2 regions of the Streptomyces sp. NPDC058457 genome follow, and region 2 is predicted to be linked to the other one. Evidence: riboswitches for the same ligand, from Rfam matches in the RefSeq annotation. Region 2 holds a riboswitch; the other holds the start of a gene.
What was found. A riboswitch is a leader RNA that binds a small molecule or an ion and turns the genes downstream of it on or off. The one in region 2 is predicted to bind glycine.

Region 1 (6,637 bases), on a different contig from region 2:
CCCCCTCACCACCGGCCACCTCCGCCTCGACGGCACGGAGTTGGACCGCACACCCCCCGAATCCCGCCCCGTGGGCGTCGTCTTCCAGGACTACCTCCTCTTCCCCCACCTCACGGCCCTCGACAACGTCGCCTTCGGCCCCCGCTGCCACGGCGCGACGAAGGCCGAGGCCCGCACCCAGGCGGCCGCCTGGCTCGACCGCATGGGCCTCACCGAACACGCCGGCGTCAAACCCCGCCGTCTCTCCGGCGGCCAGGCCCAGCGCGTCGCCCTGGCCCGCGCCCTGGCCACCAGCCCCCGGCTGCTGCTCCTGGACGAACCGCTCGCCGCCCTCGACGCCCGCACCCGCCTGGACGTACGTTCCCAACTCCGCCGCCACCTGGCCGAGTTCGAGGCGGTCGCGGTCCTGGTCACGCACGACCCGCTGGACGCCATGGTGCTGGCCGACCGCCTGATCGTCATCGAAGACGGCAAGGTCGTCCAGGAGGGCACCCCCGCCGACATCGCCCGCCACCCCCGCACCGACTACATCGCCCACCTCGTCGGCCTCAACCTCTACCGGGGCCGGGCCGAGGGCCACACGGTCGAGCTGGCCGCGGGCCCCGCGATCACCACCACCGAGGACCTCGCCGGTGACGTCTTCGTCGCGTTCCCGCCGAGCGCCGTCACCCTCTTCCGGGACCGCCCCACGGGTGCCAGCGCCCGTAACCTCTGGCGCTGCGAGGTCGCCGGCCTGGAGACCCACGGCGACCAGATCCGCGCCGACCTGACAGGCGAGCTCGCCCTCGCCGCCGACCTCACCACGGTCGCCGCCGCCGAGCTGGACCTGCACCCGGGCGCCCCGGTCTGGGCGACGGTGAAGGCGGCCCAGACGCACGCGTACCCGGCGTAGCGAGCACCACACGGCAGAGGCCCCGCCGAAGCGGGGCCTCTGCCGACAAAGCCGAACCCTGTGCGTCAGTCCTCGTACGCGTCCAACGGCGGGCACGAGCACACCAGGTTCCGGTCACCGAAGGCCTGGTCGATCCGGCGGACCGGCGGCCAGTACTTGTCGGCGGCGGACACCCCGGCGGGGAAGACGGCCTCCTCCCGCCCGTACGCGTGCTTCCACTCGCCGCCCAGCGCACCGGCGGTGTGCGGAGCACCACGCAGCGGGTTGTCGTCGGCCGGCCACTCCCCCGCCCCGACCTTGTCGATCTCCGCACGGATGGCGATCATCGCCTCGCAGAACCGGTCCAGCTCGCCGAGGTCCTCGGACTCGGTCGGCTCGATCATCAGCGTGCCGGCCACCGGGAAGGACATCGTCGGCGCGTGGAAGCCGTAGTCGATGAGCCGCTTGGCGACGTCGTCGACGCTCACTCCGGTCGCCTTGGTCAGCGGCCGCAGGTCGATGATGCACTCGTGCGCGACGAGCCCGCCGGGCCCGGTGTAGAGCACGGGGAAGTGCGGCTCCAGCCGCTTGGCGACGTAGTTGGCGCTGAGCACGGCCACCTGGGTGGCCCGCTTCAGTCCCTCGCCGCCCATCAGCCGGACGTACGCCCACGAGATCGGCAGGATCCCCGCCGAGCCCCACGGCGCGGCCGAGATCGGCCCGACGCCCGTCTCCGGCCCGGCGGCGGGCTGCAGCGGGTGGTTCGGCAGGTACGGCGCGAGGTGCGCGCGCACCGCCACGGGACCGACACCGGGACCGCCGCCGCCATGCGGGATGCAGAAGGTCTTGTGCAGGTTGAGGTGCGAGACGTCCCCGCCGAAGTGACCCGGCTTGGCGACCCCGACCAGGGCGTTGAGGTTGGCCCCGTCGACGTACACCTGGCCGCCGGCCTCGTGCACCTGCGCGCAGATGTCGGCGACGTGCTCCTCGAACACACCGTGCGTGGACGGGTAGGTGATCATCAGCACGGCGAGCTCGTCGCGGTGCTGCTCGATCTTCGCCCGCAGGTCCGCGACGTCGATCTCGCCGTCCTCGGCGGTCTTCACGACGACGACCTTCATGCCCGCCATCACGGCACTCGCGGCATTGGTCCCATGGGCCGACGACGGAATCAGGCACACGGTCCGCTGCGCGTCACCGTTGGCGCGGTGGTACGCGCGAACGGCGAGCAGCCCGGCCAGCTCGCCCTGCGATCCGGCGTTGGGCTGCAGCGACACCTTGTCGTACCCGGTGACCTCGGCGAGCCGCTCCTCCAGCTCGCGGATGAGGGTCAGGTAGCCCTGTGCCTGCTCGGCGGGCGCGAACGGGTGCAGCTGGCCGAACTCGGGCCAGGTGACCGGTTCCATCTCGGTGGTCGCGTTGAGCTTCATGGTGCAGGAGCCCAGCGGGATCATGCCGCGGTCCAGCGCGTAGTCCCGGTCCGCGAGCCGGCGCAGATAGCGCAGCATCGCGGTCTCGGAGCGGTACTGCTGGAAGACGGGGTGGGTCAGGTAGCCGTCGGCGCGCAGCAGCGCCTCGGGCAGCGTGTCCTCGGCGACGGCGTCCAGCGCCTCGACGTCGCCCTCGACGCCGAAGGCCGACCAGACGGCGCCCAGCTGGGCGCGGGTGGTGGTCTCGTCGCAGGCCATGGAGACGTGGTCGGCGTCGACGAGCCGCAGGTTGACGCCGCCCTGGCGGGCGGCGGCGACGATCTCGGCGGCCTTGCCGGGCACGTGGGCGGTCAGGGTGTCGAAGTAGGCGCCGTGGACGATCCCGACACCGCCGGCCTTGAGCCCCGCGGCGAGGATCGTGGCGTACCGGTGCGTCCGCTGGGCGATGGCCTTGAGCCCCTCGGGCCCGTGGTAGACGGCGTACATGCCGGCCATCACGGCGAGCAGCACCTGCGCGGTGCAGATGTTGCTGGTGGCCTTCTCACGCCGGATGTGCTGCTCGCGGGTCTGCAGCGCCAGCCGGTACGCCCTGTTCCCGTCGGCGTCCACGGAGACGCCCACGAGCCGGCCGGGCAGGCTGCGCGCGAACTTCTCGCGGACCGCCATGTAACCGGCGTGCGGCCCGCCGAAGCCCATCGGCACGCCGAACCGCTGGGTGGTGCCGACGGCGATGTCGGCCCCGAGCTCGCCCGGCGAGGTCAGCAGGGTCAGCGCGAGCAGGTCGGCGGCGACGGTGACGAGCGCGCCGGCTTCGTGGGCCTGCTCGATGACGCCCTTGATGTCCCGTACGGCACCGGAGGCGCCGGGGTACTGGACGAGCACGCCGTTGATCTCACGGGCGGCGAGGTCCGCCGGAATGCCGTCGGCGAGGTCGGCGACCACGACCTCCACGCCCGTCGGCTCGGCGCGGGTCTGGATCACGGCGATGGTCTGCGGCAGCGCGTCCGCGTCGACGACGAAGACGCCCTTCTTGTTCTTGCCCATGCGCAGCGACAGGGCCACGGCCTCGGCGGCGGCCGTGCCCTCGTCGAGCAGCGAGGCACCGGAGGTGGGCAGCCCGGTGAGGTCGGCGACCACGGTCTGGAAGTTCAGCAGCGCTTCCAGCCGGCCCTGGGAGATCTCCGGCTGGTAGGGCGTGTAGGCCGTGTACCAGGCCGGATTCTCCATCACGTTGCGCAGGATGACGGGCGGCGTGAAGGTCCCGTAGTACCCCAGCCCGATCATCGAGTCGAGCACCTGGTTCCGGTCGGCCAGCGACCGCAGCTCGGCCAGCACCTCGGCCTCGGTCCGGGCGCCCGGCAGCTCCAGGCGGTCGGCGTTCTTGATCACGTCCGGCACGGCGGCGGCGGTCAGCTCGTCGAGCGAGCCGTACCCGACCTGGGCGAGCATCTTGGCCCGAGCCTCGTGATCGGGCCCGATATGGCGCTGCTCGAAGGGGATACCCTGCTCAAGCTCTGAGAGCGGAATACGCTGGGCGGTCATTGCGGAGGCCTCCTGGTCTGACGCGACCTTCGAGGGGTACCCCGGCGCGGGTACCCCGACGGCCTCCCCCTCTGTCATCTCAACCTGAGAGCTTCACCGGTGCCGCCCCTGCGGTCTCCCGGCTTTCACCGTCGGTGAGGGCGGACACCTTCGACGTCCGCCCTGCTTTCCAGAGTGACCTCGTCCGTGCGGTACGTGGGCCTGAGAGATTCCGGGGAGGATTTGCTCCTTCGGCGCCTCCGGTTGCCCGGAGGACTCTCCCGCACGGGGTCAGCAGCCGCCTGCCAGCCTACCAGCGAGGGCAACGCCAGGGTCTTCGAGTGGCCGCCTCCTTCAATGTGCTCTTTTGTAGTGCTTACGGATGAGTTGCGACCAAGTGGAGGGCCCGTGCAGACCGACATCGATCCGCGCAACCTGATCGGCCGCAAGGCGTTCGACCGCAACGGCACGAAGATCGGCACGATCGACGAGGTGTACCTCGACGATGCGACGGGCGTGCCGGAGTGGGCGGCCATACGCACCGGCCTGTTCTCCCGGGACGCCTTCGTGCCCCTGGAGCCCAGCAAACTGGTCGAGGGCACCCTGCACGTCCCCTTCGACCGGTCCCTGATCAAGGACGCCCCCGACTTCGGCGTGGGCCGCCATCTCTCCCCCGAACAGGAACTCCAGCTCTACCACCACTACGGCCTGGACACGACTCCCCCGCCCCACGACCACCCGGACCACGACTTCGGCAAGCTGGCGGGAACGGAGGACGCGGGCGCGTGAGGCCGACGGCGGCCGCGGGCCGGTGGGGGTTGCTCGCGCAGTTCCTCCCCCAGCCTTCGGCCGGGGGTACCCCCAGCGCCCCTTACGGGGCGCTGCCCAGCCGCCCGTCCCAGCTACCCAGCTGCGGGCAGTCGTGCCTCCCCCAGCGCCTTAAGGGCCTGGGAGGTGCCCCCAGGGCGGCACGGGTGGGCGCTGGGGGTCCCCCCGGCCGAAGGCTGGGGGAGGCACCCGGCCAGCGCCGGTGAGCGTGCCCCCCCCCGCCCAGCCCCCACCCATGGTCACGCACGCACCCCGTCCGCCGAAACCCCGGGCACCAAGGGCAACGGCTCCGCAGGCTCCAGCTCAGGGTCCTCAACCCGAAACGTCCGCACTCTCCCCGGTCCCACCGTCCCCGGCGTCTCGAACCGCACTGTCACCCGCCCCAGCCCACTCCCCTGCACCCATCCGTGCCCGTACTCGGCATGCCGCACATCGTGCCCCGCGGGCCACCGCCGCTCGGCAACCACCTGCTCCTCGGCGACCGGCTCCGCCACGTCCTCCTCCGCCGCAAAGTCCACCGCCCCCTCCCCAGCGGCCGCCGCCTGCGCGAACAGATCCTCCTGCGTGTAGTCGGCCAGCCCGGACACCCCCACGCCCAGCAACCGCACACCCCCCGTCGTGTCCACCGAGTCCAGCAGCCGCGCGGCCGCCTCCCGCACCACCGCCGGGTCGTCGGTCGGCCCCCGCAACGTCTCCGACCGGGTGAGCGTCGAGAAGTCGTACCGCCGTACCTTCAGCACGATGGTCCGCCCCGACAGCCCGGCCCCGCGCAGCCGCCGCACGCACCGGTCGGCCAGCCGCTGTACCTCGAGACCCACCCGCAGCCGGTCGTGGATGTCCACGTCATAGGTGTCCTCGACCGACACCGACTTGGTCTCCCGCTCGGCCACCACGGGCCGCTCGTCGTGCGCGAGCGCCATCGCGTACAGGGCGTGCCCGTGGGCCTTGCCGAGCAGCCGGACGAGTTCGTCCTCCCCGGCCTCGGCGATCTCGTCGACCGTGGTGATCCCGGCCCGCCGCAGATGGTCCCCGGTCGCCGGCCCCACCCCCGGCAGGGTCCGCACCGGCATCGGCCCCAGCATCGCCCGCTCCGTGCCCGGCTCGATCAGCACCAGCCCGTCGGGCTTGGCCTGCTCGGAGGCGATCTTCGCGAGCATCTTGGAGGCGGCGAGCCCGACGGACCCGGAGAGCCCCGTGACGGCCCGTATGTCCGCGCGCAGCCTCTCGCCCACCAGCCGCGCCGCCCCGGCGTCCCAGGCCACCTCACCGGCCTCCAGATCCACGAACGCCTCGTCCAGGCTGAGCGGCTCCACCAGCGGCGACAGCCCGCGCAGCAGCCCCATCACCTGCTCGCTGATCGACCGGTAGAGCCCGAAGCGCGGCACCAGATACGCGGCGTTCGGTGCCAGCCGCCGTGCCTGCCCCATCGGCATCGCGGAGTGCACCCCGAACACCCGGGCCTCGTACGACGCGGTGGCCACCACACCGCGTGGTCCGAGCCCGCCCACGACCACGGCCTTCCCGCGCAGGCTCGGCTTGGACGCCTGCTCCACCGAGGCGAAGAAGGCATCCATGTCGAGATGCAGGATCGTGGGCGCGTTTCTCACATCTCCGATGCTGCACCACGCCACTGACAATGCCCCGGCACGAACCGTGCCGGGGCGTCAGAGGAAGTCCGAGGGCCTTCGGGCCAGGCTTTCAGACCGCCCGGTTGCGCCGCCGGGCCAGTTCGTCGGCGGGGTTGTGGCCGACGAGCGTCTCGCCGGTGTCGACGCGCTCGCCGTGCAGCTGGGAGAGCGCGCTCTCCACGTCCCGCCACACCACGCCGACCGCGATCCCGAAGATGCCCTGACCGCCCTGGAGCAGGGCGTGGACCTCGTCGGGCGAGGTGCACTCGTAGACCGTGGCGCCGTCGCTCATCAGGGTCATGCGCTCCAGGTCGCGGAAACCGCGTTCCCTGAGGTGCTGGACCGCGGTGCGGATGTTC
Region 2 (6,637 bases):
CCCGTCAGCAGGCAACAGACTCCGGACTCCTGCCGAACACCGACGGCGAGGCTGCGGCCCTGCCTCACCAGTGACCGGCGCCGGGCCGTTGCCGGTGCGCCGGTCTGCCAGGGAGTTTCCGCCGTGTGGGCAGAGCAGGCCCTGGCAGCGCTGAAAGGCAAGAACACCCTGGGCAGGGCCCAGCCCCTCAGCACTCGATGATGTTCACCGCCAGCCCGCCCCGGGCCGTCTCCTTGTACTTGACGCTCATGTCGGCGCCGGTGTCCTTCATGGTCTTGATGACCTTGTCCAGGGACACCTTGTGGGAGCCGTCGCCGCGCATGGCCATGCGGGCCGCGGTGACCGCCTTGACCGCGGCCATGCCGTTGCGCTCGATGCACGGGATCTGGACCAGACCGCCGACCGGGTCGCAGGTGAGGCCGAGGTTGTGCTCCATGCCGATCTCGGCCGCGTTCTCGACCTGTTCCGGGGAGCCGCCGAGGACCTCGGCGAGGGCGCCCGCCGCCATCGAGCAGGCCGAGCCGACCTCGCCCTGGCAGCCGACCTCGGCGCCCGAGATGGACGCGTTCTCCTTGAAGAGCATGCCGATCGCGCCGGCGGCGAGGAGGAAGCGGACCACCCCGTCCTCGTCGGCGCCGGGGACGAAGTTGACGTAGTAGTGCAGGACGGCGGGGATGATGCCGGCCGCGCCGTTCGTGGGCGCGGTCACCACCCGGCCGCCGGCCGCGTTCTCCTCGTTCACGGCCATCGCGTAGAGCGTGATCCACTCCATCGCGTGCGCCAACGGGTCGCCCTCGGCGCGCAGCTGGCGGGCGGTCACGGCGGCCCGCCGCTTCACCCGGAGCCCGCCCGGCAGGATGCCCTCACGGGACATGCCGCGGGACACGCACGCCCGCATCACCCGCCAGATGTCCAGCAGGCCCGCGCGGATCTCGTCCTCGGTGCGCCAGGCCCGCTCGTTCTCCAGCATCAGCGCGGAGATCGAGAGACCCGTCTCCTGCGTCAGGCGGAGCAGCTCGTCGCCGGTGCGGAAGGGGTACTTCAGGACGGTGTCGTCCAGCTTGATGCGGTCCGCGCCGACCGCCTCCTCGTCGACGACGAACCCGCCGCCGACCGAGTAGTACGTCTTGGCGAGGAGTTCCGCCCCGGACGCGTCGTACGCCCACACGGTCATGCCGTTCGCGTGGTACGGGAGTGTCTTGCGGCGGTGGAGTTTCAGGTCGCCGTCGAAGGAGAACGCGATCTCGTGCTCACCGAGCAGCGACAGGCGTCCCGTGCTCTTGATCGCCTCGATGCGGTCGTCCGCCGTCTCCACGTCCACCGTGCGCGGCGAGGCGCCCTCCAGGCCGAGCAGCACCGCCTTCGGGGTGCCGTGGCCGTGGCCGGTCGCGCCGAGGGAGCCGTACAGCTCGCAGCGTATCGACGTGACGGACTCCAACAGCCCCTCGTTGCGCAGCCGGCGGGCGAACATACGGGCCGCACGCATCGGGCCGACGGTGTGGGAGCTCGACGGGCCGATGCCGATCGAGAACAGGTCGAAGACCGAGATGGCCACGGGAACTCCTCGGGAAAGGGCGGGGGCACACGCCATCGGGTGCCCCCACCAGGGAACTACTTGTCGAGACCGGGGTACAGCGGGTGCTTGTCGGTCAGGGCCGTGACCCGGGCCTTCAGGGCCGCCGCGTCGTAGGACGGCTTCAGCGTCTCGGCGATCACGTCCGCGACCTCGGCGAAGTCCTCGGCCGTGAAGCCGCGGGTGGCCAGCGCCGGGGTGCCGATCCGCAGACCCGAGGTGACCATCGGCGGCCGCGGGTCGTTGGGGACGGCGTTGCGGTTGACCGTGATGCCGACCTCGTGGAGACGGTCCTCGGCCTGCTGCCCGTCCAGCTCGGACGCGCGCAGGTCCACGAGGATCAGGTGGACGTCCGTACCACCGGAGAGGACGTTCACGCCGGCCTCGCGGGCGTCGGCGGCGGTGAGGCGTTCCGCCAGGATGCGCGCACCCTCCACCGTACGACGCTGGCGCTCCTTGAAGTCCTCCGAGGCGGCGACCTTGAAGGAGACCGCCTTCGCCGCGATCACGTGCTCCAGGGGGCCGCCCTGGAAGCCCGGGAAGACGGACGAGTTCAGCTTCTTCGCGAAGTCCTTGCGGGCCAGGATGATGCCGCCGCGCGGGCCGCCCAGCGTCTTGTGGGTGGTGGAGGTGACCACGTCGGCGTACGGCACCGGGTTCTCGTGCAGACCGGCGGCCACCAGGCCGGCGAAGTGGGCCATGTCGACCCACAGGTACGCCTCGACCTCGTCGGCGATCCGGCGGAACTCCGCGAAGTCCAGCTGGCGCGGGTACGCCGACCAGCCCGCGATGATCACCTTCGGCCGGTGCTCCTTGGCGAGCCGCTCCACCTCGGCCATGTCGACCAGGCCGGAGTCGTCCACGTGGTAGGCCACGACATTGAACTGCTTGCCGGAGAAGTTCAGCCGCATGCCGTGGGTGAGGTGGCCGCCGTGCGCGAGGTCCAGACCCAGGATGGTGTCTCCGGGCTGGGCCAGCGCGAACAGGGCCGCCTGGTTGGCGGAGGCACCGGAGTGCGGCTGCACGTTGGCGTACTCGGCGCCGAACAGCTCCTTCACCCGGTCGATGGCGATCTGCTCGGTGACGTCGACGTGCTCGCAGCCGCCGTAGTAGCGGCGGCCCGGGTAGCCCTCGGCGTACTTGTTGGTGAGGACCGAGCCCTGCGCCTCCATGACCGCCAGCGGAGCGAAGTTCTCCGAGGCGATCATCTCCAGGGTGGACTGCTGGCGCGCCAGCTCGGCGTCGACCGCGGCGGCTACCTCGGGGTCGAGCTCGTGCAGGGGCGTGTTCAGAACGGACATCTGTTTCTACGACTCCTAGGCCGGGGTCTGCGGCGGCTCTCAGCCGGTGGTGAAGGCGGTGTACTCGTCGGCGGAGAGCAGGTCGCCCGGCTCGTCCGTGACGCGCACCTTGAACAGCCAGCCGCCCTCGAAGGGGGCCGAGTTCACCAGGGACGGGTCCTCGACGACGTCCTCGTTGACCGCGGTGATCTCACCGGTGACCGGCGCGTACAGGTCGGACACCGACTTGGTCGACTCCAGCTCGCCGCAGGAATCGCCCGCGGTCACCGTGTCGCCGACCGCCGGGAGCTGGACGAAGACGACGTCACCGAGCGCGTTGGCCGCGTGCTCCGTGATACCGACCGTCGCCACGCCGTCCTCGGCGGCCGTCAGCCACTCGTGCTCCTTGCTGTAACGCAGCTGCTGGGGGTTGCTCATGGCTTGAATTCTCCTGTACGCGAGGAAGTGCTGGTGAAGGGGGGAAGGCTGGAGACGTACGTGACCTGCGGGGATGTGCGCAGGGTCACGCCCGGTGGCTACTTCTGGCGCTTGTAGAACGGCAGCGCCACGACCTCGTACGGCTCGTGGCTGCCCCGGATGTCCACGCCGACGCCCGCCGTGCCCGGCGCCGAGTGCGCCGCGTCGACGTACGCCATGGCGATCGGGCGGCCCAGGGTGGGAGAGGGGGCACCGGAGGTGACCGCGCCGATCACCTCGCCGCCGGCGACGACCGGGTATCCGGCGCGGGGCACCCGGCGGCCCTCGGCGACCAGGCCGACCAGGACGCGCGGCGGGTTCTCGGCAGCGCGGGCGGCGGCCTCGGCGAGCGCCTCGCGGCCGACGAAGTCGCCCTCCTTCTCGAACTTCACCACCCGGCCGAGCCCGGCGTCGAAGGGGGTGAGCTCCGTGGTCAGCTCATGCCCGTACAGCGGCATGCCCGCCTCCAGGCGGAGGGTGTCCCGGCAGGACAGCCCGCAGGGGACCAGACCCACCGGGGAACCCGCCTCGGCCAGCGCCTGCCACAGCTCCACCGCGTGCTCCGGCTTCACGAACAGCTCGAAGCCGTCCTCGCCGGTGTAGCCGGTGCGCGCGATCAGCGCCGGGACGCCGGCGACGGTGCCGGGCAGGCCGGCGTAGTACTTCAGACCGTCCAGGTCCGCGTCGGTGAGCGACTTGAGGATCCCGGGCGACTCGGGGCCCTGTACGGCGATCAGCGCGTACGCGTCGCGGTCGTCGCGGACCTCGGCGTCGAACCCGGCGGAACGCTCCACGAGCGCGTCGAGGACGACCTGGGCGTTGGAGGCGTTGGCGACGACCAGGTACTCGGTCGCGGCGAGGCGGTAGACGATCAGGTCGTCCAGGATGCCGCCGTCGGCCCGGCAGATCATGGTGTAGCGGGCGCGGCCCACGCCGACGGAGGCGATGTTCCCCACCAGGGCGTGGTTCAGCAGGTCGGCCGCGCGCGGGCCGGTCACGGTGATCTCGCCCATGTGCGAGAGGTCGAAGAGCCCGGCCCTGGTCCGAACCGCGACGTGCTCGTCGCGCTCGGAGCCGTAGCGCAGGGGCATGTCCCAGCCGGCGAAGTCGGTCATGGTCGCACCGAGCGAGCGGTGCAGGGCGTCGAGCGCGGTGCGGCGGGGTGCGGCGGAATCGGTACTGCTCATCGGTCGGTCGTCTCCCAGAGGTCCCGAGGGCATGACAGGCGAGGGCTGTCCTCCCCATCTGTCATCGGAACCTGAGAGGTTCGCCCTGACCACGGACGTGATCACGGCTTGCACCTTGGGTGGGGCCACTGACACAGCGGCCCGCTTTTCAGATGTGCCTCGCCCGCGCGGTAACGGGGCCTGAGAGATTCAAGGGAGGGACTTGCTCCTTCGGCGCCCCAGCGAAGACGGCTGGGGACTCTCCCGCGCGGATTCAAACGGCCGGTATGCAGTTGGCGCGGACATCATTGCACGCCGCCCGGCCGCACGGCAGACCGGACCTGCCGCTCCCTCCGTCCTCCCTCTTTGTAGCCGGGCTGTTGCCGGACGCGCACGGAACCGCGAGAGACCGTGCATTACCTTCTCTTTACATTAACTGGGGAGAACCTTTCCTGAACCCCCAGGGAGGACGGTCACGGTGACAAGGACCACGGCATACGCGACGACGACGGGCCTAGCCCTGCCCCAGCAGCCGACGGCCCCGGCCCGCGAGCGGTGCGACGAGCTCCCCGCACCGGTCGTCCGCGACCTGCGCGACCGCGCCGGGCACAGCCCGCACGGCCTGCTCTTCGGCCCCCGTGACCTGGTGGTGGTCACCGGGCTGCCCGGCAGCGGCAAGTCCACCCTGATGCACCGCACCGTCCAGGGCATCCGTATCGACTCCCAGGACACCCGCGACCGCTGGGACGCCCGCCTGGCCCGGCTCCTGCCCTACGCCGTCTACCGCCCGCTGGTCCGCCTCGCCCACTACGCCGGGCTGCGCCGGGCCCTCGGCTCCGGCGAGGGCGTGGTCGTGCACGACTGCGGTACGCAGGCCTGGGTGCGCGACTGGCTGGCCCGGGAGGCCCGCCGCCGCGGCGGCACCCTGCACCTGCTCCTCCTGGACGTCACCGCCGGCACGGCACTGGACGGCCAGCGCGAGCGCGGCCGGGGCGTCTCCCGGTACGCCTTCCTGCGCCATCGCCGGGCGGCCGGCCGGCTGCTGCGCGCGGTGGAGAGGGGGAAGCTGCCCGAGGGCGTCGGCTCGGCGGTGCTCCTCGACCGGGACGCGGCGGACGAGTTGCGCGGCATCGGCTTCACCGGCTGAGAGGGCATGCCGATCAAAGCGGCTGATCAAATTCGCTACTCACATGACCTTGCGCGGCAAGATTCGATCTTCCGGTCCGAGTCCGAGAGACCTCACCTTGGGGTTTCGTGTGCAGGCGGTAGGCAGGTCAGCCGCTCCCCGGCCTCTGAGCCGGGGCGTGTCCGTCTGAGACGGCCAGGCCCAGGGCTGACCAGTTCGAGTCACCGGGAATGGAGGTGTTCGGTGGCTACGTTCCGTGCGGGTGAGCAGACCCACCCCGTCGTGCTTCCTCAGCGGCGGGCTCTGGAATCCACGGCCGCAGACACCCTGGGAGCAGGGACGAAACGGGTCGTGGACGCGCTGTGCGTCAGCACTGCGCAGCCGACACGGAACATGAGCGAGGGGAGACCGTGCGCACGTCACCTTCCGGCGTACGGCGACACCCCGAAGCGGTCGCCTTGGCGACTGCGGAGGGAGCAAGCGCCACCCGTGAGGGTGGCATCACAAACAGGAGTTCCACCCCGAGGGCGGCGGCCCCGTTGGTCGCCGTGCTGGACAGGCACGGGTGTCCCCTTATGCCCTGCCATCCCGCACGGGCCCGTAAGCTCCTGGCCGGTGGGCGGGCTGTAGTGGCGCGGCACACGCCGTTCGCCATCCACGTGAAGGACCGTACCGTGGGTGAGTCCGAGGTGTCCGGAGTGGCCCTTCGAATCGACCCCGGCAGCAGGGGAACCGGTATCGCCGTCAACCACGACGTTGTGGCCGGGGACGTTGATCCAGGAGAAAGCAGCACCACCCGTCGCGGGCTCTATGCCGTTGAGCTCTGTCACAGAGGCGCCCAGATCCGCAGGAGTATGGAACAGCGGGCGGCCTACCGGCGCAGGCGACGCAGTGCCAACCGGCGTTACCGCGCGCCACGGTTCGCCAACCGCACGCGCCCTCGCGGCTGGCTTCCTCCGTCCCTGCGGCATCGGGTGGACACTACTTTCAGCCACGTCATGCGGCTTGCCAACCT

Region 1: linked by a shared signal. The riboswitch ahead of gcvP (aminomethyl-transferring glycine dehydrogenase) and the one ahead of gcvT (glycine cleavage system aminomethyltransferase GcvT) in region 2 are both predicted to bind glycine.

Annotation. Positions count from the first base shown of each region.
Region 1 is NZ_JBHXLU010000122.1:8,617-15,253, reverse strand. Features, by position in the region: gene ACFWPS_RS49010 (ABC transporter ATP-binding protein) at 1-892, shown strand, start outside; gene gcvP (aminomethyl-transferring glycine dehydrogenase) at 958-3,843, opposite strand; glycine riboswitch at 4,023-4,116, opposite strand; gene ACFWPS_RS49000 (PRC-barrel domain-containing protein) at 4,231-4,611, shown strand; gene ACFWPS_RS48995 (DNA polymerase IV) at 4,890-6,257, opposite strand; gene ACFWPS_RS48990 (MerR family transcriptional regulator) at 6,349-6,637, opposite strand, start outside.
Region 2 is NZ_JBHXLU010000053.1:61,395-68,031, forward strand. Features, by position in the region: gene ACFWPS_RS33300 (MFS transporter) at 1-74, shown strand, start outside; gene ACFWPS_RS33305 (L-serine ammonia-lyase) at 188-1,555, opposite strand; gene glyA (serine hydroxymethyltransferase) at 1,612-2,874, opposite strand; gene gcvH (glycine cleavage system protein GcvH) at 2,914-3,291, opposite strand; gene gcvT (glycine cleavage system aminomethyltransferase GcvT) at 3,390-4,517, opposite strand; glycine riboswitch at 4,676-4,773, opposite strand; gene ACFWPS_RS33325 (AAA family ATPase) at 4,975-5,643, shown strand; gene iscB (RNA-guided endonuclease IscB) at 6,171-6,637, shown strand, end outside.